Robertmurraya sp. FSL R5-0851: one gene and its partner. The protein of the gene in region 2 interacts with the protein of the main gene of each other region in a pairwise test. Links are inferred from orthologs where the notes say so. Each region holds a gene or a part of one and is shown on either strand. Other genes may lie near its edges.

The links.
Region 1: the proteins of licT (region 2) and ptsP interact in binary tests that used the Escherichia coli proteins (3 or more experiments, as listed by UniProt). The link is inferred for Robertmurraya sp. FSL R5-0851 from one-to-one orthologs.

Annotation. Positions count from the first base shown.
Region 1 is NZ_JBBOOE010000001.1:1,373,794-1,390,870, reverse strand. The notes cover bases 2,187-5,146. They hold ptsP (phosphoenolpyruvate--protein phosphotransferase), read right to left. Parts: upstream 4,545-5,146; coding sequence 2,829-4,544; downstream 2,187-2,828. Other genes in these bases: MKX65_RS07215 (phosphocarrier protein HPr), read right to left, coding at 4,547-4,810. Also shown: MKX65_RS07240 (aminotransferase A), read left to right, coding at 1-561; MKX65_RS07235 (NAD(P)-dependent oxidoreductase), read right to left, coding at 600-1,475; MKX65_RS07230 (hypothetical protein), read right to left, coding at 1,543-1,992; MKX65_RS07210 (PilZ domain-containing protein), read left to right, coding at 5,278-5,661; MKX65_RS07205 (SDR family oxidoreductase), read right to left, coding at 5,691-6,422; MKX65_RS07200 (hypothetical protein), read right to left, coding at 6,438-6,608; MKX65_RS07195 (YkvS family protein), read left to right, coding at 6,823-7,011; MKX65_RS07190 (CPBP family glutamic-type intramembrane protease), read left to right, coding at 7,167-7,778; MKX65_RS07185 (hypothetical protein), read left to right, coding at 7,857-8,513; MKX65_RS07180 (YkvI family membrane protein), read right to left, coding at 8,537-9,583; MKX65_RS07175 (ATP-dependent Clp protease ATP-binding subunit), read left to right, coding at 9,794-11,935; MKX65_RS07170 (M3 family oligoendopeptidase), read right to left, coding at 11,981-13,675; MKX65_RS07165 (MarR family winged helix-turn-helix transcriptional regulator), read right to left, coding at 13,787-14,236; MKX65_RS07160 (ATP-binding protein), read left to right, coding at 14,418-15,911; MKX65_RS07155 (MFS transporter), read left to right, coding at 16,079-17,077. UniProt on the Escherichia coli protein: General (non sugar-specific) component of the phosphoenolpyruvate-dependent sugar phosphotransferase system (sugar PTS).
Region 2 is NZ_JBBOOE010000001.1:4,156,375-4,169,816, forward strand. The notes cover bases 10,569-13,442. They hold licT (BglG family transcription antiterminator LicT), read right to left. Parts: upstream 12,484-13,442; coding sequence 11,653-12,483; downstream 10,569-11,652. Other genes in these bases: MKX65_RS21400 (permease), read left to right, coding at 10,569-10,606; MKX65_RS21405 (TIGR03943 family putative permease subunit), read left to right, coding at 10,619-11,533; MKX65_RS21415 (6-phospho-beta-glucosidase), read right to left, coding at 12,613-13,442. Also shown: excinuclease ABC subunit UvrA, read right to left, coding at 1-1,769; excinuclease ABC subunit UvrB, read right to left, coding at 1,777-3,756; MKX65_RS21370 (CsbA family protein), read right to left, coding at 4,053-4,280; MKX65_RS21375 (alpha/beta-type small acid-soluble spore protein), read left to right, coding at 4,394-4,675; MKX65_RS21380 (putative bifunctional diguanylate cyclase/phosphodiesterase), read right to left, coding at 4,703-7,066; MKX65_RS21385 (DoxX family protein), read right to left, coding at 7,268-7,666; MKX65_RS21390 (MarR family transcriptional regulator), read right to left, coding at 7,895-8,332; MKX65_RS21395 (universal stress protein), read right to left, coding at 8,976-9,395; more of MKX65_RS21400, read left to right, coding at 9,611-10,568. UniProt on the Escherichia coli protein: Mediates the positive regulation of the beta-glucoside (bgl) operon by functioning as a transcriptional antiterminator. This is an RNA-binding protein that recognizes a specific sequence located just upstream of two termination sites within the operon.

The DNA of each region.
Region 1 (17,077 bases), 2.8 Mb from region 2 along the record:
GCAGACGAAATCTACAGTGAATTAGTATTTGACCATAAACATTTCTCAATTGGCACGATTTTAAAAGAAAAAACGATCGTTATCAATGGTCTTTCAAAATCACATTCGATGACCGGTTGGAGAATCGGTATGCTTTTTGCTCCTAGTTCTATAACTGAACATATTTTAAAAGTACATCAATATAATGTCTCTTGTGCTTCCTCTGTTTCTCAAATGGCTGCACTAGAGGCACTTACTGCGGGCATAAATGATGCTGTTGAGATGAAACAATCCTATATGGAACGAAGAGAATATGTATTTGAGAGATTAACCACCATGGATTTGTCAGTTGTGAAACCAGATGGAGCCTTTTATTTCTTTGTGAAGCTTCCAGAACCGTTTACCAATTCGTTTGACTTTGCCCTACAATTAGTTCGAGAACGAGGCGTAGCTGTCGTACCCGGAAGCGCATTTTCACCCCTTGGTGAGGGCTATATACGAATCTCATTTGCTTACTCAATGGATGTACTTACTGAGGCATTGAATAGGCTCGAGGCATTTTTAAAGGATCATCAGTCATAAAAGTGAAACCCAAGCTCTAATTCAAGCTTGGGTCTCATTTATTTCCAGTTTTTATATAGAGCCTGTGTGCCACTATTTTCCTCGCCTTGTTCCGCTAATTTTTCGTATAGCGATTTGGCAAGAGATAAACCAGGAGTCATCATTCCCATTTGTTCCGCTTCACTTAATGCAATGGTCATATCTTTAATAAAGTGTTTGATATAAAACCCTGGAGAAAAATCCCCTTCTATAATTCTTGGTGCAAGATTTGAAAGAGACCAGCTTCCTGCTGCTCCAGATGAAATACTTTTAAGTACCGTTGTCGGGTCAAGCCCAGCCTTTTCCGCGTATACCACTGCCTCACAAACACCTAGCATATTAGATGCAATCGCAATCTGATTACACATTTTAGTATGCTGACCAGCTCCAGCACTTCCTTGATACACGATATTACTTCCTAACACCTGAAAAATAGGGTTTAATGCTTCAAAAACCTCTTGATCTCCTCCAACCATTATGGAAAGCTTGCCTTCTCTCGCACCAATATCTCCACCTGATACAGGAGCGTCTACAGCATAGATTCCCTTTTTCTTAGACTCGTTATTTATTTTTTTAGCTAATGTAGGTGTGGAGGTCGTCATATCTATTAAGAAAGAACCGGGTCTCGCTGTATGTACAATTCCTTTTTCTCCGAGATATATTTGTTCAACATCTGATGGATAACCCACCATTGTTATGATAATATCAGCCTTTTTAGTCATAGCTTCTGGTGATTCAATCCAAACTACATTATCATCTAAAATATCTAGCGCTTTTTCTTTTGTACGGGTATAGGCAACAACCTCGTAACCTGCTTTTACTAGATTTCTCGCCATACTTTTCCCCATGACACCTAAACCAATAAATCCGATTGTGCTATTTGCCTTCAGTTCCATACTCACTTCTCCCCGTTAGAAATAAGTAGTATTTTATCACTTATTACCAATTTGATCAAAGAAATGACTATAGCTGAGTTTGAAAGTTCTGGACATACCCTGAAACGATCATATCCTCTTCATTAAAAATCTGTACCTTGACTGCATTTTTTTGCTGAATCATCTCTTCTAATACAAATGTATGTAAGTCAATTTGTAAAGGGATAGGATCCATTGATAAATAAATTTCCTCCTGATTTCCTAAATGCAGTAGTTTTCCATCATGAACATATTGGTCACCGTAATATATTTCTGTTGTTCCTAACGCTTTTGCCAACTGTTTATTTTCGATTAAGACCTTTACTTTGTACATTTCTTCTTTAGAAAATAATCGTTCATCAAATTTAAACCGAAACTGAAGTTCATTATTTTTTGTAAGTAATACATCTGCATAATGATTAATAAACGATTGTTTTTGGCTTCCATCACATCCTACTAAAATAAGTGAACAACACAATACGAAAATGGCTTTCTTCATGATCGTCCTCCTTTATCACCTACCATTGCCTAGAAAGGTAATATATAAACGGGTAATAATTAAAGTTTACAATTCATCCTTATTTGACTGCAGAACTCCATTCATTTTACAATCAAGGAAGAAGGGAGAGATATTATGTATTATAAAGAACTGTATGTTTTTAACTCCTCCAAACCAACCAAAGCAATTATTCGCACGTATACAAAAGACGACTTTCAAGAATTAATTCGGATTCAACAGGAGGCGTTTCCTCCCCCCTTTCCTTCTGAGCTTTGGTGGAATGAAGAGCAGTTAACCAATCATGTCGAACTGTTTCCTGAAGGAGCATTATGTGTAGAAGTAGAAGGTGTGATATGCGGTTCGATCACAGGATTGATTACCAATTTTGATAAAAACCATCCAAGCCATACTTGGGAGGAAGCAACTGATAATGGATACATTACTAACCATGCTGAAAGTGGTAATTCCTTGACATAGTCGATATCTGCATTTCACCCTCTTATCGAAAACTAGGGTTAGGAAAATGGCTTATGCAGTCCATGTATGAAACAGTGGTTCAACTTAAGCTCGAGCGATTGCTAGGAGGAGGACGGATGCCCGGGTATCATAAGCATGCGGATCAACTTTCGGTAGAGGAATATGTTGAGAAGTTGATAATAGGAGAATTTCAGGACCCTGTTATCACCTTTTTATTGAGATGTGGAAGAACACCTGTCGTAGCTGTAAAGGATTATTTAGAGGATGAACATTCGTTGAATTACGGACTTCTGATGGAATGGAACAATCCTTTCTTATCAAAAAGACCCAACTGATATGAATCAGTTGGGTCTCTTTTTTTAGCGTTGAGTTGCTTTCGCTACTGCTTCTAACACTTCTTCCGTCGTGCTCATTTGAAGCACTTCTGAAGCTAATGTTTCCATATCTGATTTTGACAGGTTACGGATTTGAGAACGTGCTTTTAGGATAGATGTTGCACTCATAGAGAACTCATCTAAACCTAAGCCGAGAAGAACAGGGATCGCTTGCTCGTCGCCCGCCATTTCTCCACACATTCCAGCCCACTTGCCTTCTTTGTGTGCAGCGTCAATAACCATTTTTACTAAGCGTAAAATAGCTGGATTGTATGGCTGATACAAGTAAGATACTCTCTCGTTCATACGGTCTGCAGCCATTGTGTATTGAATTAAGTCATTTGTTCCAATACTGAAGAAATCAACTTCCTTAGCAAATTGATCTGCAATAACAGCAGTAGAAGGGATTTCTACCATGATTCCAAGTTCAATTTTCTCAGAAACAGCTACTCCTTCAGCTTGAAGCTTTTGACGTTCTTCTTCAAGAATGGCTTTTCCTTGACGGAATTCAGAAAGTGTTGCAATCATTGGGAACATAATTTTTAGGTTTCCATATACACTTGCACGAAGAAGTGCGCGAAGTTGCGTACGGAACATGTCTTGCTCTTCAAGACATAAACGGATCGCACGGAATCCTAAGAATGGATTCATTTCCTTCGGTAAGTTTAAGTAAGGAAGCTCTTTGTCTCCACCAATGTCTAATGTACGAACAACAACTGGCTTTCCATCCATTCCTTCTAGAACAGCTTTGTACGATTCAAACTGCTCTTCTTCAGTTGGAAGTTGGTCACGACCCATGTAAAGGAATTCAGTACGGTAAAGTCCCACACCTTCGCCACCATTGTTAATAACACCTTTAAGATCTTTAGGTGTTCCAATATTTGCAGCAAGCTCCACATGGTGACCATCAGAAGTAACCGTTTGCTCGTTAACAAGCTTTGCCCACTCAGCTTTTTGTGCTTCAAAAGCAGCGTGCTCAGACTTGAAACGTTCAACTTCCTCAGCAGTCGGATTAATATAGACTTGTCCATTTAATCCATCTACAATTACAAGATCGCCGTTTTGGATTTCTTCTGTTGCAGTTTTAGTACCTACAACTGCAGGAATTTCCATAGAGCGGGCCATAATTGCAGAGTGAGAAGTTCTACCTCCGATGTCAGTTGTAAAGCCTTTCACAAATTGACGGTTTAGCTGTGCAGTATCTGATGGTGTAAGATCTTCAGCAACGATAATAACTTCTTCTGAAATCATACTAGGGTTAACAAGTTGTACACCTAGTAAATGAGAAAGAACGCGCTTTGTTACGTCGCGAATATCAGCAGCTCTTTCCTTCATGTATTCATTGTCCATTGACTCAAACATCGCTACAAACATATCCGCTGTTTCTTTTAAAGCAAATTCAGCATTTACTTTATCTGTTTTAATTTTATCTTCAATTGGAGAAACAAGCTCTGGATCACTTAGTACGAGCAAATGCGCTTCAAAAATAGCTGCCTTATCAGCACCTAATTCTACTTTTGCCTTGTCTCTAATACCTTCAAGTTCAACCTTTGATTGATCAAGTGCCGCACGGAAACGATCAATTTCAACTGTATCGTTGTCGATTGACTTTTTTGTAAAGGTTAAATCAGGTTCTACCAAACGGTATGCTTTTGCGATTGCTATTCCGCTAGATGCAGCAATTCCATTTAAAAAGTTCATTTTTATGCTAAACCTTCTTTTTTCAAAGTTTCTTCAAGACTAGCTAGTGCTTCTTGCTCATCTCCACCTACTGCAGAAATAGTAATGTCAGCTCCTTGTCCAACTCCTAGAGACATAACACCCATGATTGACTTAAGGTTTACTTTTTTCCCTTTGTACTCAAGGTTAATATCAGCATCGAACTTGCTAGCTGCTTGTACTAATAATGTTGCAGGACGAGCGTGAATTCCTGTTTCAGCTATAATTTTAAATTGTTTTTCTGCCATGGTTAATCAAACTCCTTTTTCCTATACATATATTTGCTAAGATGTTTCTCGTTAATTGTCTAATTCCTTCACTTTACCTATTCAATCCGACATTGAAAAATATACAGCATACTTTAGTATTTTTTCCACTGTCGTTTTTATTCATTAAATATAGATAGTTAACGCCGACTAAAGTTCTTAGGGTTATCAGACAATCGACATCTCAAAAAAAAGAATAGCATTTCCTTAGCGTGTATACAATGAAAAAGCCACAATTGTAGAGGAAATTTCACAGTTTTTTTATTTAACCGCTTACATTTTTACTCATAATATTCAAATTTTCCAACATGAGTTAGAATGGTAAATATTATCCAATAAAGTGGGTGTTTGATAAAAATCGTGGAAATAAAATACTTGTAATCAATAAATGGTAAATGTATGATTTTAGTAATCAGTTATTTGTTACATTTTCTTACAAGGTGATAAACGTGATTTATAAAAGACAAGAGGCCTTTAGATTTCAATTTCAACAGCCTATTCATGGAACATTTAAAATTGTAAGCATAAATGGAAAGCAAGGGGATGTTAAATCCGCAATTGCTTATATAGTAGATATTAGCCCAAATGGGATCAAATTCAGATCACCGATTAATTTACCCATTGATCAAAATGATTTTTTGCTAGAGATTTCATTTTTATTAGCTGAGCGATTCATTAATGTTCTTGGAAAGCCAAAATGGAAAAAGACCGAAGGCAAAATGTGGGTATACGGATTTACTGGTTTAGATGATAAGGAAACCAAAAAAGAAATCGTCAACGTCCTTAAAATTTACACAAAAATGGTTCACAATGAATCAAAAAATCTAGACTAAAAAGCTACCTAACTTTGGTAGCTTTTTACTTACTCCTCGTAAATCATCTTTTTCGTCATTCCTCCATCAATGGTCATATTTGTACCAGTAATGAAATCATTATTCGGGTCACATAAGAATAAACATCCTCGCGCAATGTCACTTGGCTTACCAACCCTTCTAGAAAAATGCTGTGAATGGTCGATTTCACGAAGCTCATCGTAATGATTCGTTTCTATCCAACCTGGACTTATGCAATTGACTCTCACTTTCTTTTCAGATAATGTAGCTGCTAATGCATGGGTCAATGCTACAATTCCACCTTTTGATGCTGCATATGCTTCCGAATGTGGTTCGGACATATTGGCCCTAGTTGAAGAGATATTAACGATCGATCCTCCTTCTTCAATCACCTTGGCAACCTCCCTCGAACAGAGGAAAACACCCTTTAAATTGGTATTTATTACTCTATCCCATTGTTCCACGGTCATTTCGTAGAAATTTGAAAAAGAGGAAATACCTGCATTATTAATCAGAATATCCACTCGACCGTATCTCTCCATTACAAAAGTAACCAAAGAAACAACTGATTGCTCGTTTGAAACATCAGTTTCAAAAAAACTTACCCTCTCACAGTTATATTTCTTCTCTGCTTGCTTACCATTTTCTGTATTGTAATCAGCAATAACTACCTTTGCACCAGCTTCATAAAAAGCATGAACAATTCCAGCACCAATACCACTGGCACCACCTGTAATAATTACGATTTTTTCATTATACATATTTGTCCACCTTCCCTAGCTTCTAGGTTCTTGTAAGTACTGATAAATCACACCCCCACTTCTTTGGGCAATCCCTCTGAAATGTTTAAAATCTTCCAAAGCTACAATCACAGCCCTTACATCTAGGAATACTTCTTTATCTACATTCCACTCATTTATTTGTCCACTTCTTAATTTTTCAATCATTTCTAAAATCAAATCTTTTTCCAAATACAATCCCTCCCTTATAGATTTATTATATATAAAAGATAAAGGGTTTCAAAATCGACTATACATTCTCTTAAAAACTATTAATATAATAAATAATTATTAAAATTTACAAAAAATTCTTTACGTACAGGAAAAAGTAGTGCAAAATGTTTATAATATCGTCATCTGGAAAGAAAAGGAGAGAGCGACATTGAAAAGAGCTGAAGTGGGGAACGTGATCGAATTTAGAGACGGGTTACAGGGAATTGTTGAAAAAGTAAACGAAAATTCAGTAATTGTAGACCTTACTTATATGGACAATTATCGGGATCTTGAATTAGACCAAAGAACTGTTGTAAATCATAAAAACTATAAGGTTATTAAAGAATCTTCATTTTAGAAACGAACTAATTGGAAGCGCATTCTACATGTTTAGTAGCATCCTTTTTTGTCTCGAAAATAAAAATAGGTTATAATGTGGGAAACCTCTTATGTAAGAGGTTTCTTCTTTTTTTCAATAAATGTAAGACCATGCTTTAGGAAAGGAGCCATAATATGCTTCAGAAAAAATTGGATGCAAGAATAATTTTCGGTATTTTACTTGCCCATGTATTGTTATTCATTACTTTTCAAGAAAAAAATGTGTTTTGGTACCTATTCACAGCTTCGATGCTGTTTCTAATTACTTACACCATTCTTCAAGAGGAAATGGATGACCAGCAACCCATTCAAATTTATTTGACGTATGGTGTGTTATCAGGAGTAAGTTTATTTGGCTTATTTTACCTAGGTAATATCATCATACATATCATTGATCTTCCGTTAAAAGGATCGGTTGCTAAGCTTTATAAACAAATGTCTCCTACTCAAATATGGCAATACATCGTCTTATTTCTTATCATCATTCCTGGGGAAGAAATCTTCTGGCGAGGATTTATTTTAAAACGACTTATTGGACGGTTAAAAATCCTACCCAGTATTTTGCTATCAACTTTATTATATACTTCTGTCAACATATACTCAGGGTCAAGCCACCTGATCCTCGCTTCAATTGTTGCCGGTCTAGTTTGGTCAAGCCTCTACGTTTGGAAGAGGAGCATTCCTTTACTAATTGTTTCACACCTTGTATTTGATTTATTTTTGTTAGTCCTGCTTCCATTAAGTTAGATTGGCTATGTAACCTTTCTAAACCACTTCCGTCTATTATGATAAGACTCTCAAATAAACAATTAGGAGGATATGTAAGTGAAATTTATTAATTTGTATATAACCATTGGCTTACTCGCTGCAGTGTTAACAGCCTGTGGAACTGGAGAAACCAGCCTAGAGGAAGCCAAAAATGGGACATCCCCACAACAGGAAAACGTAGAACCGGAAGAAGGTTCGGTTCAAGAGGATAATAATGAAGAAACTGATCCATCGGATACAATGATTCGCCTTCTTGAAAATAATTTAACCTATACACTAAATGGAGAAACAAAAGAACAAACAGCATTTTTAAAACATAGTGATAATCAAGGATATTCAATGTATATCCTTCCAGATTATGAACTAACAGCAGAAGAACCAAATAAGGACGTAGTCATGCTTTCAAATGATGGTGAAATTTTTATGAGGGTCGAACTCTTACCAAAGGATGTGGACTGGGATTCTACTGAACAGACGGCGGTCGAACAGTTACAGGCTGTAGCTTCTGAAGTAAATGAAATCAACCCACCGGAGCTTGAGTTTTTTGCAAATAGTAAGGTGTATGAAGCTAGGATAAATGAAGAGGTTATTACTTCTTACCTGGTTAAAAACAATGAAGGAGTAATCAAACTAACCTCTTTCACAAAAGAATCTTTAGATTATCGCGACTCATTTATAAAAATGGCAGAAACCATAGTTAACGAAGCCAAATAAGACTCGGAGATTTTTTCCGAGTCTTATTTTTTGACGGAATCCAGAGGCTTCATCCACAAAAGAACAATAAATATGATCGTGACGTAACCAAATATCGGGTATAGGTAGGAAAGCAATGTTCCATAATTTACAAAACTACCTAAGTATGAAATGACAAAAATAATGCATACCCAAACAATGCTAGGAAGTTTTAAGTAATGATTGAGTTGCTTCTCAAGACCATATACATTACCAATAACGGATGTAAAAATCTCTCCATAAATAATCAGTACATAAATCCAATAAAAACCATAAGCTAGATCTTTCATAATAGCAGCCATTGGTATCTCGTATATTTCTAAATTAGGGAGCATGATTAATGTCGCATGACTAGAAAGCAGAATAAGCGTTAACGCAGCACCCCCAATAATTCCCCCCCACTTTACCGTATCTTCATCTTCTATTTCTGCTGCAACTGGGACAAGCACCGCTTGGGCAAGCCCAATATTAAAAGCCGTATAGGAAAACGGGTTAACAACAGACTTCCATCCATCGTCAGCCGGAGGAATAAACAAAAGCTGTTCAAGAAAATGAGGTTGCTGAATCGTAACCAAAAATAACATAAAACTAAAACAAATCATCATCGGTACCACAAAAGTATTAACGGCAAATAAACCTTTGGTTCCAACAATCATGACGATAAAAGAAAGAGCTATCGTTAGCATGATTCCTAAACTTCTCGAAAGACCTAGCTGCTCCTGAAAAACGGCACCGGCACCGCTTAACATAACAGCACTCACTCCGAGTAACATGAATAACATTAAAATATTTATAGCCCCGCCTAAATAAGGGCCGAACAAAAATGTATTTAACTCCTGATATGATTTAGCTCGCATTCTTGCTGCTAGCCGCATGAGTTTAGAGCCTAAAAAGATAAAAATATAACCACTAATTAAAATCCCTATTAGTCCAATAAAACCAAATCGGGAGAAAAACTCTACGATTTCCTTTCCTGTGGCAAACCCAGCACCTACAACAGTTCCTACGTAAACTGCAGCAAGCTGAAGCGCTGCCCCCCACTTCTTTTTCACCCCATCTCCCCCCTTCCTTTTAATTATATGAAAAGAAGGACAAACAATGACGAGCTTTTTCAGGATGAAAAGAATATCAACCATCCTTGGAACAATCTTACAAAAAAAATGTAATCAAAATACTTGAAAGTCAAAAAAGGTCAAAGTATAATCAAAATACAAAAGGTCAAAGTTAGTCAAAGTCAACTTTAAAAATAGGAGGAGAAATGTATGCTTTGTCAAACATGTCAAATAACAGAAGCAACTATTGCTGTAAGAATGACGATTAATGGGAATGAAAATCAACTACATCTTTGTCAAAGCTGCTTCCAGAAGGAGCGCGACAAGATGTTATCAACTTTGGGACCAAACCTATCTGGTTTTCAACCTTTCCCCCCTTTCGAATCATTCTTTCAACCTATGAATATGAATCAAAAAGGCAAACCACAAAGAAATATGGAGACTCCACAGAAAAACACTGGGAACGGGGGCTTCATTGATCAATTCGGACGAAACTTAACGACAATGGCACAGGCTGGTTTAATTGATCCAGTGATTGGCCGTGAAGAAGAGGTTAACCGTGTCATTGAAATCTTAAATAGAAGAAATAAAAATAATCCTGTCTTAATAGGTGAACCTGGTGTTGGTAAAACAGCCATTGCAGAGCACCTGGCAGTTAAGATTGCTGAAGGAAATGTTCCAAACAAACTTAAAAACAGCCAAGTTTACCTTTTGGATGTAGCTTCTTTAGTATCAAACACAGGTATCCGTGGCCAATTTGAAGAGAGAATGAAAGAAATAATCCTTGAGCTTCAGCAAAAGAAAAATATTATCCTATTTATTGACGAAATTCATCAGTTAGTTGGTGCCGGGAGTGCAGAAGGCTCGATGGACGCTGGGAATATATTAAAGCCAGCATTAGCACGTGGCGAACTTCAACTTATTGGCGCAACAACTTTAAAAGAGTATAGAAAAATTGAGAAGGACGCCGCTCTTGAAAGACGTTTCCAACCGGTTCAAGTACAAGAACCAACAATATCCGAGGCGATTGAAATCCTTAAAGGTTTAAAAAGGAAATACGAGGACTATCATGAGGTAGTATTTACAGACGAGGCAATCGTAGCATGTGTGAATTTATCCCATCGATACATTCAAGATCGATTTCTTCCTGATAAAGCGATTGATTTACTTGATGAAGCCGGTTCAAAGCTGAACTTAATATCTAATTATTCTAATAAGGAAGGCATTGAAAATCGCTTGAAGGAAATCGCTATAGAAAAAGAAAAAGTTTTAAAGGAAGAAAAATATGAGCTCGCTGCCAAGCTACGTGAAGAAGAAAAAGAACTTGAGCAACAGTTTTCTCAAGTAGACCTTGATCATAGACCAATGGTAAAAGTAGAGCATATCCATGAATTAATTGAAAAGAAAACTAGAATTCCTGTAGGTAAACTTGAGCAATCTGAACAAGAAAAGCTACAAAAACTTGAAGGTTACTTATCAAATAAGGTAATTGGACAGCAGGAAGCTGTGAAAAAAGTAGTAAAAGCTATTCGTCGAAGTCGAGCTGGTTTAAAAGCAAAAGGACGTCCTATTGGATCCTTCCTTTTCGTTGGTCCAACCGGTGTCGGAAAAACAGAATTGTCCAAGTCATTAGCTGAAGAACTATTTGGTTCAAAAAACTCTATGATTCGCTTAGATATGAGTGAATACATGGAAAAGCACAGCGTATCTAAACTAATTGGTTCTCCTCCTGGTTATGTGGGACATGAGGAATCTGGACAGTTAACGGAACAAGTGAGACGAAATCCTTATAACATTATTTTGCTAGATGAGATTGAAAAAGCACATCCAGACGTTCTAAATATGTTCCTTCAAATCCTTGAAGACGGTAGATTAACGGATAGCCAAGGCAGAACAGTCAGTTTTAAAGATACGGTTATTATTATGACTTCCAATGCAGGTGTCGGCCATAAGACGGTAAAGGTTGGCTTTGGAAATGATCATCACGAACTCGAAAGCAATTTATTAGCTACATTAGGATCATACTTTAAGCCTGAGTTCCTCAATCGTTTTGATGCTATTATCGAATTCTCATCATTAAAAGAAGAGGATTTACTTCAAATTGTTGATATTATGATTAAAGACTTAAATAGTATGCTTAAAGAGCAACAGATGGCTGTAACAGTAACTGATGAAGTGAAAAGAAAACTTGCTACCTTAGGTTACTCTCCTTCTTTCGGAGCACGTCCGTTAAGAAGAGTGATTCAAGACCAAATTGAAGATCAAATTTCGGACTTTATTATAAACGATCCTGATTGTAAAGAATTAATCGCGGTTGTAGAGGATGATAAGGTTATTATTAAGAAAGCATAGAAATAGAAAGAGCGGAGCCACATTATGTTGGCTTCGCTCTTTTTCTTATAACTTTTGATCTTCGATTGAGTTTAACCAAGCCTCAATTTCACCTACAACAGATTGTACGCAACCATCTTCAAAAGGTGAAATTAAGTTTGCTGCTTTTACAAGCTCAGTAAAAGGCATGCTACCGCCTAAAGTACAGAGATGTAGATAATCATTCCATGCTTTTTTATGATCCTCTCCAGAACGTTTCCAGAATTGGAATGCACAAATTTGTGCCAAAGTGTAATCAATATAATAGAACGGAGTCGTATAAATATGCCCCTGACGCTGCCAGAATCCGCCCCCCTCTAAGTATTCATTACCATCGTAATCTTTGTGAGGCATGTATTTCTTTTCAATCTCACGCCAAGCTAACTTTCTTTCTTTTGGTGTAGCGGTAGGGTTTTCATACACCCAATGCTGGAATTCGTCCACACTTACCCCATATGGAAGGAATAAAAGGGCTGAGCTTAAATGAGCAAATTTATATTTATCCGTATCTTCCTTAAAAAATAGCTCCATCCATGGCCATGTGAAAAATTCCATACTCATCGAATGAATTTCAGCTGCTTCATATGTCGGCCAATTGTATTCAGGAATTTCAAAATGACTGCTTGAGTACACCTGGAATGCATGCCCTGCCTCATGGGTTAAAACATCAATATCTCCTGACGTTCCATTAAAATTTGAAAAGATAAATGGAGACTTGTAGTTTTCAATATACGTACAATATCCGCCACCAGCTTTTCCTTTCTTTGCCACCAAGTCCATTAAATGATTCTCTACCATATAATGAAAGAACTCGCCTGTTTCCTTTGATAGTTCATCATACATCTTTTGTCCATTTTGAATAATCCATTCAGGATCACCCTTCGGTACCGCATTCCCTGACTTAAACTTGAAGTTTTCGTCATAATACTTGAGAGTATCAACATCAATTCTTTGTCTTTGTCGTTCCTTTAGTTTTGTAGCAATCGGTACAATATAATCTTCCACTTGTTTTCTAAACCCTGCGACCATTTCCGCGTTATAGTCGGTACGATACATACGGTAATATGCTAGTTCAACAAAGTTTTTATATCCAAGTTTTTGAGAAATCTCTGTACGTACCTTGACCAAGTCGTCATAAATACGATCTAACTCACTTTCGTTTTCTGAAAAATAATTAAAACGAGCTTCACTTGCCTTTTTTCTCATACCTCGATCCTTCGATTCTGTAAACGGTTCCATTTGTGCTAATGTCCGTTCTTCTCCCTCGAAGGGAATTTTTGCAGCAGCAAGTAGCTTTGTATATTCCGTCGTAAGTTTATTCTCTTGTTGAAGCAAAGGAATGATTGCAGGAGAGAAAACCTTTAGCTGTGCTTCTGCTAAGGCAAAAAGCTGTTTTCCCCACTTTTCTTCTAGCTCGAGCTTAAAAGGTGAATTTACAAGCGCTTCGTAATACTTTGTAACTAATCCCTCAACACTTGGTTGAATTTCATCCGTATAATCTTGTTCCGCCTTGTAAAACTCATCATTCGTATCGATCGAATGGCGAATATAAACGAGGTTAAACATCGTGCCTAAATCATTACGTATTTTATTTATTTCTTTCATTGCCTCATTTTGCTCGTTTGCAGAGGCTGCTTTTGAAAAAACCTCTAATGCATCTAAAAATTTCTTTTCAACAACCTCAAAATTAGGTCTCTCATATGTATACTGTTCAAATTGCAAAGTAAATCCCCCTTTGTTTAAAAATTTCGAAAAAATCTCTCTTTTATTATAACTCAGGCGACAAAGAAGCACAAAAAAACAAGGCACCCCAGTCGATGCCTTTGCTTACTATTATTTCTTATTTTCTATAGATAATCCTAATTTCTTCAGGAGCTCTGTTGCTTGATCTTTTTCATCAGCTGTAAGCTCTTTCATTAATTCATGTATTTTTTGGGCATGGTCAGGAAAAATATCTTCGATAAATTTCTTCCCTTGTTCAGTGATTTGAGCATATGTTACTCTTCGATCACTAGGACAAGCGACTCTAGCAAGTAAAGACTTTTGCTCTAATTTATCCACCACGTACGTAATACTTCCACTCGCAAGGAGGATTTTTTCACCTATTTGTTGTAACGGCTGATCTCCTTTGTGGTATAAAAGTTCAAGAACAGCAAACTCTGTTGGATTAAGTCCATATGTTTGAATAAGTTTATTTACATTTTCATTGACTGACCGATATGCTCTAGATAGCACAATAAAAAGTTTTAAAGATTGACTGATTTCAGCTTCCATGATTCTCATCCCTTTAATATCCAATATTTTTACCTTTTTTGATAAAATATTTTTAATTAAGACTATTATAGAAAAACTATCTTTGTTCTGTCAAATTCCCGTTTAATCCGTAATTCCTATAAAAAGCTTACTAATATAGTGATATAATAAGCGAAGCTATGGAAAAAAATTATGTGCTTGGAGTCATTACATGAAAAGACACTTACAAAACCTACTTTTATATAGCCTCATCGTAGTACTACCAACACTAGGTGGCAGTTATATTTTTTCGCAGATTGAAAAAGAAAAAAACCTGTTAGAGCAAGTTCAACATGCAGAATGGATTGCTTCTATTCATAAATCACATTGGGATCAATTTATAAGTGAAACAGTCACTTCTATTCAAACTCTGTCTCTCACGTCAGAGATATACGTTAACAGCCCAGAAAAAATGGCCCCATTGCTTCAAAAGGCGTTTCAGACAGATCCTAGATACAGTGGCTTATTTTTATTAAACGAAGAAGGACGATTGATTGTTGGCTCTAACAATCTACTAGACGACAATCTGTACAAAAACTCGTATATTCAAGAAGTCATACGTACGAAAGATATCATTATATCTGCACAGGTGAATACATTAAAAAATAACCAAAAGGTGATCGGACTTGCTTCACCTGTGTTGGATGAGCATAGTCAACTGACATTTATCACGCTTGCACTACTGAGGGTTGACCATGTTCAAAACATAATGAAAATACTTACACCCGAAACACCTATAGTCATCCTCAACCAAGAAGATCAGGTGATCATTGATTTCGATTCCAAACATTTATATAAACAAGGTGGTCATTGGGTATCAACTCCTATGAATCAGCTACCCTGGACGATTAAAGTAAAGGTAGATGAAAACGCAGCACGTACAAATATTTCTCATTTAGTGGGAACAATCACTTTGTTCTTTATTTTGACGCATATCCTGTTTCTTTTAGTTAAATATATTTTACTAAAAAGACAATCCATTAAGGAAAGAAAACAAAATGAGGCCCAAAAACTTGAGCTGGTAGGTACATTAGCTGCTGGCACCGCACATGAAATTCGAAATCCATTAACTGGAATTAACGGCCTTATCCAGTTGCTAAGTGAAAAGCATAAAGGTGAAGAAGATCAATTTTATTTTTCGGTTATCAATAACGAAATTAAGCGAATTAATCAAATTGTGAGCGAGTTTCTAATTCTCGGAAAACCGACAGCCATGAAAAATGAGCCGATCGATATAAAAATGATTATTCAAGAGCTACAACCACTTATTTCATCTGAAGCAAACTTAAACAATGTGATATGCCATTATTCATTTCCTGAAGAACCGGTTGTTGTTTCATGTACAAAGGATCAAATGAAGCAAGTCATTTTAAATATTACGAGAAATGCATTTGAATCCATGCCCACAGGTGGTACACTTGGCATCCGTATTTCAAAAGAAAGGGAAAAATGTGTTCTTACGATCTCTGATTCGGGAGTTGGGATTGGAAAAGATGAGCTTGAGAAGATTTTCCACCCTTTTTATACGTCAAAGGCGTCAGGTACTGGCTTAGGTCTAGTTGTTTGCAAAAGAATCGTCCAATCGTTTCATGGAGAAATTGATATTACAAGTATCGAAAACAAAGGAACAACAGTGCTTGTTACATTTCCGTTAATGAGAAAATAGAGAGCTTGTTTGGCTCTCTATTTTTTTATGAGCACTATTGGAAATTATATACTTATCTACTTCTATATCATATACTTTGCCTCACGAAATAAACCATTTCATAATCACTGGAAATTTAGTAAGATATTTTTATACCATTCTTCAAAATCAAAGGAGATCTTTTTATTATGGCACAGACTGCTACTGTTCAAGAATTTAAAAAAACTGACAGTGCAACAACTTATAAAATCTTATTCATCATCGCATTATGTCACTTATTAAACGATTCGATTCAGTCGGTTGTACCCGCTATGTTCCCTATCCTTGAACAATCAATGGGTCTAAGCTTTACTCAATTAGGAATCATTGGTTTTTCACTAAATATTGTATCCTCGATCATGCAGCCCTTTGTTGGAATGATTACAGATCGTAAGCCTATGCCATTTGCTTTACCCATCGGCTTGATGTTTACTTTAATAGGAGTTCTAGGGCTAGCTTTTGCCCCTAGCTTCTTACTAATTGTCATATCGGTGGTCTTTATTGGCTTAGGATCAGCTGTTTTCCATCCTGAAGGTTCAAGGGTTGCCTATATGGCAGCAGGACCAAGAAGAGGGCTTGCACAGTCCATATATCAAGTTGGGGGTAATTCCGGGCAAGCACTAGCTCCATTAATTACGGCTCTTATACTCGTTCCTTTTGGTCAAAAAGGGGCAGGCTGGTTTACAATTGTCGCAGCAGTTGCAGTGGGGTTACTGGTTTATATTGCTTTTTGGTACGCGAACAAGCTAAAGATAGATGGTCATAAACCAAAAGAAATGAAGAAAATAGCGCCTGCATCATTTTCATTTCAACGACAAATTCGCTTCTATTTGCTTGTGATCTTATTCTTAATCTTCGCTCGTTCCTGGTATATTTCAGGAATCACTAATTACTACGCGTTTTATGCAATTGATAAGTACAGCTTTTCTATACAGCAAGCTCAGCTTTATTTATTTGTGTTTCTAGTTGCAGGAGCATTAGGTACTTTTTTCGGTGGACCGTTAGCTGACAGGTTTGGGAAAAAAACCATCATCTTGTTATCCATGATTAGTTCTGCTCCAATCACCATTTTGCTTCCCTTCGTGCCTCATTATTTCGCAGTCGTTTTACTGGCAATAGCGGGCTTCATACTTATGTCTAGTTTTTCA
Region 2 (13,442 bases):
TGACCGGTAATAGAGTTTGGATCGTCCATAACCTCCTGAGGTGTCCCAGCAGAAACAATTTGTCCTCCGTGAACTCCTGCCCCTGGGCCAACATCAATTAAGTAGTCCGCAGCAAGCATCGTATCTTCATCATGCTCAACAACGATCAGTGTGTTCCCAATATCACGCATATTTTTCAGCGTATCAATTAAACGATCATTGTCTCGCTGGTGAAGGCCAATTGATGGCTCATCGAGGATGTAAAGCACACCGGTTAATCTCGATCCAATTTGTGTGGCTAAACGAATCCGTTGTGCTTCTCCACCGGATAAAGTTCCTGCCGCACGGTTCAATGTTAAATAATCGAGGCCCACATTGATTAAGAAACCAAGACGTTCTTTGATTTCACGCAGAATTAGGTTAGCTATTTTTGTTTCTTTTTCCGTTAAGTCGAGATGGTCAAAGAAATGATGAGCTTCTTGAATCGAGAAGGACGTCACTTTACCGATATGATGGTTGTTAATTAACACCGCTAATGTTTCCTTCTTTAAGCGGTTACCTTTACAAGTAGGACAGTGATGTTGAGCCATGTACTTTTCCATTTGCTCACGAATAAAATCAGAGCTTGTCTCCTTGTAACGACGCTCCACATTTCGAATGACACCTTCGAATTGGATATAGCCTTCACGGATTTGACCAAAGTCATTTTCGTAACGGAAGTATATATCATCTTCTTTTGATCCAAATAGTACATTTTCAAATAAATGCTTTGGAATATCCTTCACAGGAATATCCATATCAATTCCAAAGTGGTTACAAACGGCTTCTAAAAGCTGCGGGTAGTACTGAGAGCTTGTCGGCTCCCATGGTGCGATGGCATGCTGTTTTAATGATAACTCCTTATTCGGAACAACAAGGTCCACATCCACTTCGAGCTTTGATCCTAATCCATCACAGTCAGGACAGGCTCCGAACGGACTGTTAAACGAGAACATCCGAGGTTCAAGCTCCGTGATTGAGAAGCCACATAGTGGACAGGCATGGTGTTCGCTAAATAATAGCTCCTCTTCGCCGATCACATCAATAATTACTTTTCCTTCCCCAAGACCAAGAGCGGTTTCAAGCGAATCAGCGAGACGGGCAGTGACTCCCTCCTTGACGACGATTCGGTCAACTACCACTTCTATCGTATGCTTCTTGTTTTTCTCCAGCTCAATTTCGTCTGAAAGATCGAGCATTTCTCCGTCCACACGAACGCGAACAAAGCCCTGCTTTTTAATATCCTCAAAAACCTTTACATGTGTCCCTTTGCGACCTGCAACAATCGGGGCCAGTACTTGGAGCTTTGTTCGTTCAGGATATTCCATAATTCGGTCGACCATTTGCTCGATCGTTTGTGAGCTAATTTCAATCCCGTGATTCGGGCAGGTTGGTCGGCCTACTCTCGCATATAATAATCGTAAATAATCATAAATCTCCGTGACCGTTCCTACCGTCGAACGAGGATTACGACTCGTTGTCTTCTGATCAATTGAAATAGCAGGGGAAAGTCCTTCAATGGTATCCACATCCGGCTTATCCATCTGTCCTAAAAACTGTCTTGCGTACGCAGATAATGATTCTACATAGCGCCTTTGCCCCTCAGCATAAATCGTATCGAATGCTAGAGAGGATTTCCCCGACCCTGAAAGTCCTGTCAGTACGACGAGCTTATCTCGCGGAATGGTCACGTCGATATTTTTTAAATTATGAGCTCTAGCCCCTTTAACTATGAGCTTTTCCATTGCCATTGGTTCGTCATCCTTCCGCTTTCAACTCTAATATTAAATCGCGAAGCTCTGCCGCTCTCTCGAAGTTTAGCGCCTTAGCAGCTTCTTTCATTTCCTTCTCCATATTCTCAATCAGCTTATCACGCTCTTTTTTCGTAAGCTTTGTAAGCTTTTCTGTTGTCTTATACTCTGCTTCGTCCTCAGCCGCATGTGTGGCACGAATCGCATCTCTTATATCTTTTTGGATCGTCATCGGTGTGATTCCATGCTTTTCATTGTACTCTTCTTGAATGGCGCGACGACGTTTCGTTTCTGAAATTGCAAGCTCCATCGAGTTTGTCATTCGATCTGCATACATAACGACATGACCGCGGGAATTACGCGCTGCGCGACCAATGGTTTGGATCAACGAACGTTCTGAACGTAGGAAGCCTTCCTTGTCAGCATCCAAAATAGCTACTAACGAAACCTCTGGGATATCCAGTCCTTCTCTTAACAAGTTAATCCCTATGAGAACATCATATTTCCCTAGTCGAAGCTCACGAATGATCTCTATTCTTTCAAGTGTTTTTACCTCAGAGTGTAGATATTGTACCTTGATACCGATTTCTTTCAAGTAATCTGTTAAATCCTCGGACATCTTTTTTGTTAACGTTGTGACAAGAACCCGTTCATTCCTCTTAATCCGCTCATGAATTTCGCCGATGAGGTCATCAATTTGTCCTTCAATCGGACGAACATCGATCGTTGGATCCAGCAATCCTGTGGGACGAATGATTTGTTGAACCATTTCTGGCGTGTGTTCAAGCTCATATGGTCCCGGTGTTGCGGAAACAAACACAATTTGATTGATCTTCTCCTCAAATTCTGTAAATGTTAACGGTCGGTTATCCATCGCTGATGGCAGACGGAACCCATGATCCACTAGAACCTGCTTACGCGCTTGGTCGCCGTTAAACATTCCACGAACTTGCGGAAGCGTAACATGCGACTCGTCGATGACAATTAAGAAGTCTTCTGGAAAATAATCGATTAAGGTATACGGTGTTGACCCAGGAGGTCTTAGAGTTAGATGGCGGGAGTAGTTCTCAATTCCCGAACAGAACCCCATCTCCCGCATCATTTCTAAATCATAACGTGTTCGTTGCTCTAATCGCTGTGCCTCCAGAAGCTTTCCGTTTTCACGCATGTACGCTAAACGTTCTTCAAGCTCTTTTTCGATATTTTCAATGGCAACAAGGAGCTTTTCTTCACGTGTAACGAAGTGGGATGCCGGGAAAATAGCCACATGTTCTCTTTCTCCAAGAATCTCCCCTGTTAATGCATCCACCTCTCGAATCCGATCAATTTCATCCCCAAATAGCTCCACACGCAAGCAATGCTCATCACGTGAAGCCGGGAAAATCTCGACCACATCGCCACGAACACGGAATGTTCCGCGCTGAAAGTTAATATCATTTCTTTCATATTGAATATCTACTAAGCGATGCAAGAGCTGATTTCGCTCAATTTCCATCCCCGTTCTTAGTGACAGCACAAGCTCTCGATATTCCTCAGGAGAACCGAGACCGTAGATGCAAGAAACACTCGCAATGATGATGACATCTTTTCTCTCAAACAATGAGGATGTAGCCGAGTGACGAAGTTTATCAATTTCGTCATTGATGCTAGCATCTTTTTCGATAAACGTATCCGTTGAAGGAACATATGCTTCTGGCTGATAATAATCGTAATAGCTAACAAAATACTCGACGGCATTATCCGGAAAAAACTCCTTAAACTCACTATAGAGTTGGCCAGCAAGCGTTTTATTATGAGCGATCACCAGTGTCGGCTTATTCACTTCTTTAATCACATTGGAGATCGTGAATGTTTTTCCAGTTCCTGTTGCTCCGAGCAACGTTTGACGTTTTTCACCGTTATGTATTCCATCAGCAATCCTTTGAATGGCTGCAGGCTGATCTCCTTGTGGTGAGTATTTTGAGACTAATTCAAATTGGTCCTTCACAAGTACTCCTCCTATTAAAAGCATCAATTAGAATTTCATCTATAGTAACTAGCTGCGACGGACCTTGCTGAGCAAATATCCTATATTTTCATATTAATCATTCTACCACAAACCAGGGAAAACAAACCAATAATATACGAACAAATATTCGATGTTTTTTCTTTTTTTTCCATGAAGTCTGTCAGTCTCAGTCGAAAAAAGGTCAATCAAACGTTTGATTGAATTGACCCAAACACCCTCTATAAGTAAAAAGCGCATAAAAAAACTTGTCGAAAATTTCATCGACAAGCTTCTACCTACGATCGTTTTTTTGCCCTCTCTCGAACCGTTTTCGAGTACGCAAACCCAACCGTTAATGATAATGCATCTACAATAATGAGCGCTAAGGAATCGGTATAACCCTTATAAACCGATGCAGCTATTAGTGCAACTGTAAGCAATAAACCAATCACATGGCTGTATGTAACTCTTGTAAAAAAAATAACGAGAGCACCAGGGATAAAAAGACCCAATACATATTTCATCTCGTTCAACCCCTCTTTGTTATATTTCTAGAATATATGGTCAACCCCGGTTGCACAAGTATTTCACATAAGGAAAGTACATACTAAGAAAAAATGAAAGGGGTATGACGAATATGGCTAGAAAAAGACGCCCATTAATTCCAGAGGCTAGAGAGGCATTAGATTCGTTAAAAGCAGATGTCATGAAACAAAAGGGATACGAAGTGTCTAAGGATAACCCGGACCAGGTTAAATACGAAGTGGCAGCGGATATGCAGATTCCTCTAAGTAGAGGTAATAACGGAAATTTAACCTCCCATAAAGCAGGCAAGATCGGTGGTCAAATCGGTGGAAATATGGTCAAAGAAATGGTCCGACTTGCACAAGAAAGAATGAGAAATCAATCGGCTGACTAATAAAAAATGCCTCTAAATGAGGCATTTTTAGCTAGCAGCACCGTATTTCGTTAAAATATCTTCATAATTCGAACGCTCGACTGGAGGGGAGTAGAAATAACCTTGCACCTCGAAGCAATTCATGTTTTGTAGAAAACCGATTTGATTCGACGTTTCCACACCTTCAGCAATCACCTTTAAATTTAGGTTATGTGACATAGAAATGATAGCAGAAATGATTTCTTTATTGCTTTCATAATCAGCGATGAAGGATTGATCAATTTTCAAACGATCAACAGATAGCTTTTGTAAATAACTTAAGGAGCTATACCCTGTTCCAAAATCATCCACACTGATCTCAACCCCGACTTCTCTTAGCGCAAGCAGGTTTCGATTAACTCGTTCCTCTCCGCGCATAATAACACTTTCGGTAATTTCAATCTCGATATCACTGCCATCGATCTCATAAGCGGCTAAATTTTTAATGATAAAATCAACAAAGTCTTCTTGGTAAAAATGAATAACGGATATATTAATAGAAGTTCTTGGAACCGGCATCCCTTTCCTCTTCCATTCACCAATCGTATCAAATACTTCCGTAATCACAAATCTCTCAAGATCAATGATTAAATTGCTTTCTTCAGCGATAGGAATAAACTTACTTGGTGGAATAAATCCGCTCTCTTCATGTTCCCAACGAATGAGTGCTTCTGACCCAACCAATTGGTTTGAACCGGTATCAAATTTCGGTTGATAATACACCGTTAGCTTGCGATTCGCTATATCTCTGCGAAGTTCACTTTCTATCTTGATTTTATTAAGTGATTGCTCCTTCATCGTCGCCTCATACACAACATATCGATTGGAGCCTTGATTTTTCGCTCGATACATCGCTAGGTCGGCTGCCTTTAATAAATCCAGAATCGACTCTCCGTCTTTTGGAAAATGAGCTACACCGATGCTCGCTGTAAGCAGGAAATCAAAGCCATCAAGGACTATCGGGGTACGAAAGCCTTCTATTATTTTCTGTGCAATCTCATCATAGTTTGCTGGATAAGGAAGAAGTACCGCAAACTCATCTCCACCAAGCCTTGCAATCGTACAATTTTTAGGCATGAGCTCCTCAAGCTTTTTCCCCGTTTCTTGAAGAATTTTATCACCGAAAAAATGACCAAACGTATCATTAATACGTTTAAATCGATCAAAATCAATATAAAAAAGATAAAAAGGTTTATTTTCCCCAATCGCCTCTGTTGCCACTTTTTCAAGCTTCCGTTTATTCGGTAAACTAGTTAAATCATCGTGATAGGCCAGGTAGTGAATCGTTTCCTCCGCCTGCGTTTTTTCCGTGATATCTCGAACAACTCCGTATACGCCAATCAGTTCCTCTTTCACGATGATTCGAACAGGCGTAATTCTTACATCAATAAAAAAGCCATCTCGATGTCGAAGTTTTACTTCAACCGATTGAATTTTCCCTTGTCGAAAGCTTTGTATATAGCCATTAATTTCCTCTTCGTCATAAATTAAAAGCTCTTTGAAATGCAACCCCTTAATGGCTTTTTGATCATACCCTGTTAGCTCAAAGGCCTCCTTATTCGCATGCAAGATGTTCCCTGACAAGCTCACCGCAAATACAGCATCAGGATTATGATTAAATAAGGATAAATACGACTGAATGTTTCGCATTAATAATCGTTCACCAAACAAGTCAGGTACAAGCATTAAGGCGAGATTTGTAATGACACTATATGTAAAAGGTAATAGCATGATCAATGGATTTGTATTACCCACACTAATTTCTTCAAGATTCAGCATGGATACAACAACCATAAAAGGTATTCCTGCAAAAGCAGCTCCACCAAGAATACTACCAACAAGCTTCCATCGAGACAGAAATTGATAAACATCTGAATTCGTTATTTGAATAAGAAAGCGAAGCAAGGAAAACATCGTTGCTAATGTTAGAGACACAGTCATAGTTGCAAGAACAGGCTTTATATCTAGATGGTCCGAGTATAGAAGATAAAAACCAAGGCTAAGTGTACTTAAAATACAAAGCGTCGTGAATATTCCTGCAAATAGGTATTGAATGGAGCTATTTAATCGCTGTCTTGTTACACCTAGAGCGATTATAGATCCGATGAAGCAAAAGTAAAAACTTAATTGAAAGTATAGATTGATATTCCCTGTAGAGTAGGGTAAATCTATTGAGAAACAAACCAATAATAACGCTAACCATAAAGTAAACCCTAACATTAAGGCGTATAATAATCTTCTTGTAAACGTATAATTTTCTAGCTTCATCCGTCGACAAAATTCTGCCCCTAATGTACAGCATATTATCGAAATGAAGATAGCAATCAACACATCGCTTAAATTGAACACATAAAATGTGGCAGACCCAAGCAAAGTAACCCCTCATCCCAGAGCAAAATTCAGTAGACTGCTCAATTCCGTCCTACTATGGACTCCATTTTACCATGATTCGACACTAATATCCTACTATTTTCGCAGGTTAAAAGGATTATTTATCCGGTCAATGAATAAAAGACCCACCTATTGCGAGGAGGGTCTTTATCTTGTATTTATGATTCTCAAAATCGAGATAATTTAGAAAATAAATGCGTCGATTGCATATGCTCCTGGACCTGTTAATGCAACACCAATGGCTACCACTAATAATGTTACGTTGTATTCATATCCGTTTGCTGTTGACCATAATCCATTAGCAGCATGAACTTTTACAATTGCCATGACCATAGTTGCAGCAATAAGTAGGCCTGCAAGTGGAGTTAAGAATCCAGCAGCAAAGAATAATCCTCCTACCAACTCAGCTAACCCAGCAAGAAGAGCCATTGTTACACCTGGCTTTAATCCAAGTGACTCCATCCAGCCTCCTGTCCCTTTCAGTCCGTAACCACCGAACCAACCAAATAATTTTTGTGCACCATGACCAATGAATAATAAACCGATAACGACACGAATCAATAATAATCCTAAATCTAACATGTTGTAATTCCTCCTAGTTGTTTGTTAAGGCTCTTTTCTAAAACATTGTTGCTATAAATACACTTTTTAGGAAATTAACTATATGTTTCAACAGCCAATCAGAATTTTTTCATCCTTAGAAAAGAGCTACTCTCCAAATAGATTAATAAACACACCGTTACACGTGGAAAAATCCGGCATTTGGGAGGGTTTTTCCAACAAAGACAATCTTTACGTAAACAGCCTTTGTTAATTTGAATGTTCTTCTACTTTCATCTTCGTTTTTCTTAGTACATCTATTAAACTGTTTACCTCATGACGATCTAATGAAGCAAACATGGAATCAATCAGTACTTGATGCTCCGGAATAAGGACATCCATTAATTTTCTCCCTTTATCCGATAAAGAAATATGAATAGCTCGTCGATCTCCTGGACAAATATTTCGCTCTAAAAAACCCTTTTGTACTAGCTTATCAACTACATACGTCATTGACCCGCTAGCCACAAGAATACTGCTACCAACTTGATGAATCGTCTGAGTCCCCTGATGGTATAAAACTTCAAGAACAGAAAACTCAGTCACGCTTAAATCATGCTTTGCCACATTTGCCTTTATACATTCTTGAATCGCTTTTGTTGTTTGCATGAGTAGCAGATACGGTTCGTTAGAACAAATCTTATCCATATGATCACCTCCTTGCTTTTATCTCTGATTCAAATATCTTGAATATGAGATAATAATATTATGAATTCGAGATATTGTCAATGGTTAAGTATCAGTTTTTTTGTAGTGGTAATTTACCTTGATGAAATGTTGATGAATGGGTTTTGTTAAATATGAGACTAAAGCATCTTAGCATTTGTATACCCGCTCAAGGTTTACAGAGTGCTCACGGGCACCTATGTATCTGTTTGGTTACCATTCCCTTGCTTTTCTAGGGCTCACGGGCACCTAAGCACCTGTTTGGTTACCATTCCCTTGCTTTTCTAGGGCTCACGGGCACCTAAGTACTTGTTTGGTTACCGTTCCCTTGTTTTTCTAGGGCTCACGGGCACCTAAGTACTGTTTGGTTACCGTTCCCTTGTTTTTCTAGGGCTTACGGGCACCTAAGTACTTGTTTGGTTACCGTTCCCTTGTTTTTCTAGGGCTCACGGGCACCTAAGCACCTGTTTGGTTACCGTTCCCTTGCTTTTTCTAGGGCTCACGGGCACCTAAGTACCTGTTTGGTTACCGTTCCCTTGCTTTTTCTAGGGCCCGCGGGCACCTAAGTACCTGTTTGATTACTGTCTAATAATTTTTCGAAGGCAGCATACGGAATGCTTGATGTTCATTTCACGATTAACACCGGACAGTTTGCTCGTTTGGCTACTTTATGACTCACACTACCTAGTACAAATTCCTGCAAGCCACTTAACCCTCTGCTACCTATCACAATAATATCCGCATGGTGACTGTTTGCATATTCAACAATCGCCGGCCCTGGATCACCTTGGAGAATCGTGACCTTGTAGGAAACCTCATAGGTTCTGGCCATTTTCTCGACTTCTCTTATTCGTTCCTTGCGTTTACCATCTAAATCGGCTGAGTTCCAGTGACTCAGCACGTCAGATTTCACTTTATCAGCATCAACGACAAATACAATCTCTACTAAAGACCCTGGACTGCAACTAGCAATATGCATCGCGTTTTCAGCTGCTCTTTTTGCATGATCCGATCCGTCGGTGGCTAGGATGATATTTTTATACAATCGATGACCTCCTACTTTTGAAAAAATAGTCTAATATGTTAATTATGCGTGAACTGCCCCATTCACGCAGTGATGTTCCTCACCGCACCCTCTCATTCATTCACATTTGAGTCTTCCTGAAAAAGAGAGACATATTCCCATGTACAAGCCCATATAGTTTAAGGTAGAATATAAAACGTAATTGTTACGGTTTAACCAATACATAGGAGGGACATATGAATCGAATTGTTCGAACGAACTTGGTTGATATTACCGGATTGATTTTATTAGCAGCCGCTTTTCTTTTACTAACTTTAAAATTAGACGTTGGGGACGTTCTTCCCTCCTCATTTTTAAATCTTAATACCATTTTTATAAGTATATTAATTGAAGCATTTCCTTTTGTGCTTATCGGCGTTTTGATTGCTGGTGTGATTCAAATCTTTGTAACCGAAGAACATATTCAGCGGTGGATTCCCCAAAGCAGGACGAAGGCGATTATCATGAGTTGTGTGGTCGGTGCCTTGTTTCCTGCATGCGAATGTGGAATTGTACCGATTGTTAGACGACTGGTTGCAAAAGGGGTTCCTCTATATGCAGCCATTGGTTTCATGCTAACGGGACCACTTATTAACCCGATCGTAATTGCCTCCACGTATATGGCGTTTGGAAATAACGCGTCCATAGCTGGTTGGAGAATGGGACTTGGATTTGCCGTTGCTCTTATTGTTGCGTTTTCAGTGAGCTTTTTCTTCCGAGGACATCAATTTAAGCAGGCACTTGTAAGTACACAAACCATCTCTGCAAGTAGAAAAAAAGAACCTTTGACCCAGCGTTTTTTCTCGATGCTTACCCACTCCATTGATGAATTTTTCGATATGGCGAAGTTTTTAATTTTTGGAGCATTTCTTGCTGCAGCTGTACAAACGTATATGCCAGCAAAATCCTTATTAGAAGCAGGAGATGGACCTTTTTCCTCCATCGCTGTCATGATGGGTCTTGCCTATGTATTATCTCTTTGTTCGGAAGCAGATGCTTTTATCGGTTCATCCTTTAATAGTATTTTTCCAACACCATCTGTCCTAGCGTTTCTTATTTTCGGACCGATGATTGATTTAAAAAACACACTTATGATGTTAAGTGTTTTCCGTGCAAAATTTGTATTTAGTGTATTGTTCTTTGTAGCAACAACTGTATTTCTATCCACTGTGCTCGTGCAGAGCTTTTTATAAGGAGGGATTTAGGTGGTCTTCCAAACCCAACAAGCCGTACGTGCAGCGATTTTGCTTCTATTCACGGTGTTAATTTTTAAATTTCACTATACTGGTGAGATTACTATGTTTATTAATCCGAAATACATCGGACTCAGTCAGATCGCGTCTGTTCTGTTCCTAATCTTGTTCTTCATCCAAATTACACGTATTTGGGAGAAAAAGACTCATCACCATCATCATGACCATGAGTGTAGCCATCATCATGACTGTGATCATAACCATGACCATGGAAATACACCGATGACACTTAAAAAAGTGGTATCGTACGTCATTATCGCCTTTCCTCTTGTGACTGGTTTTACCATACCAGCTAAAGTACTCGATTCTTCTATCGCAGAGAAAAAAGGTGGAATGGCGGTGATTACCGGAAAAAGTGAAACATCTTCAACTGATGAATCAGCACAGGAAGAAGTGGTTCAACCCTCCGACACGGAGGAGGTAGTTCCGAATCCATATGGCGAAATCACTCAAGAAGAGATGAATTCTCTTGTTCAAAAATTAAAGCAAAGTGATCCCATTGACATGGATGATTATGTGTATTATTTAAACTATGAAGAAATTAGTAAGGACGTAGCCTCATATAAAGGAAGAGAAATCACGTTAAGAGGCTTCGTTTATAAAGAGGAAGGCTTTCAATCAGATCAGCTTGTCATCTCCCGTTTCTTGATTACTCACTGTGTGGCAGATGCAAGCATTATCGGTTTTTTAACACAATTTGATGAAGCAGCTACACTGGATAAAGATACATGGGTAGAAGCCACTGGTGTACTAGATGTAACAACCTATAACGGAACGGAGATGCCCTTTATCAAAATTACCAACTGGAAAACGATCGAACAACCATCTGAACCGTACCTATTTCCTTTAAACGTAAAAATCTTATAATAAATAGAGGGGAGAATGCCATCAGTTAGTCATTCTCCCCTCCTTTTATGTTATTCATCTTTTTCATCATAGGCGATTAACACGATATTTTCGTTTGTTTCCTGATCTCAATTATGCAATTAACGGTTCACGACTCGTTGTATATGAATAATCAAGTATAATTTTTCGTTATTCGTAAGGCTGTAGTCAAATTGATTTTCAATATATTCATTAATTTTCTCCGTACATTCAAATGCTGCTTTATGCTTCTCACGCACCGTTTCAAATAAGAACGGGTCGTCATCTTCAATATACGTCTTAGTATATAAACGCTGAGCAAAAAACTTTAAATGTGTAATAAACCGAAAATAATTTAATGATTCCTCGTCGAAGTCTATTTTAAAATGATATTTCACAATATTTAAAATGTCCTGCATGACTTTCGTGATGTTAGCAACATTCGGCATTTCCTGGTTGAGCTCTGCATTCACGATATGCATCGCGATAAAGCTCGCTTCATCTTCTGGTAAAAGAACTCCAAGCTTCTCCTGAATAATCTTTAAGGCTTCCATCCCAATCACAAATTCTTGCTTATAAAATCGCTTAATTTCCCATAAAAGCGCATTTTTAATGTCGTATCCTTTTTCATTTCGCTCTACCGCAAAATGAATATGATCGGTTAAGGAAATATAGATACTATCGTTTAGATTTCTTCCAAGTCTACTTTTGGCAATCTTAATAATATCTTCTGTTACTTCCATGTATTCGATCGGAACTTCATATAAAAGCGTTTTAAATTTTTCTGACATATCGTTATTTTTGAGAGCAAAAATCTTCTCAATCTTGTCTTCTTCTATAAAATCTCCTGGCTTTTTTTGAAAGGCCAGACCTCTCCCCATTACCACTAACTCTTCGTTTTTTTCGTTAAACGCACTGATTACGTTGTTATTGTATACTTTGGCTATTTTCATTTGACCACCTATAAATTTATTATGGTTCTCTTACTGTTATTATAATGGAAATAGTGCGCGTTATAAAATCTTTTAGACATTCAAAAGAAGGAAAGCTAACACCGAGCTTTCCCACTTTTACCCAACTACTTATAGTTTTTCTCCGTTTGAAGCAATTACTTCTTTATACCAGTCAAAGCTCTTCTTCTTCGAACGCTTCAATGTTCCATTTCCTTCATTATCCTTGTCCACATAAATATAGCCATAACGCTTTTTCATTTCACCCGTTGAAGCACTCACAAGGTCGATTGGACCCCAGCTCGTATAACCGAGGATTTCCACCCCGTCTTCAATGGCTTCTGACATTTCAGACACATGCTTACGTAAGTATTCAATACGGTAATCGTCGTTCACTTCCCCGTTTTCCCCTGGAACATCAACTGCACCAAGACCATTTTCTACAACGAAAAGAGGTTTTTGATAACGATCGTATAATTGGTTTGCTGTAATACGGAAACCCTTTGGATCAATCGTCCAGCCCCATTCAGACTTCTCTAAATATGGATTTTCAATCGAACCAAATACGTTTCCAGATGTTGTCTTGTTGATTTCTGGATCTGTACTTGTTGTACGGCTTGCGTAGTAGCTAAACCCAAGATAATCTACCGTATGATTTTTAAGAAGCTCTTCGTCTCCCGCTTCCATCACAATATTTAAGTTATTGTCTCTGAAAAATCTCTTTGCATATCCTGGATATTTCCCACGAGATTGAACATCAATAAAGAAGAACGAATCACGATCTTTTTCCATCGCATCAAACACATCATCCGGATTACAAGAGTATGGATACGTTTGACCCGCTGCTAACATACAGCCAATTTTCATTACTGGATTGATCTCATGACCTGCCTTTACAGCCAAAGCACTCGCAACCAATTGATGGTGTGCAGCTTGGTACTTCACTTGCTTCTTATCTTCAC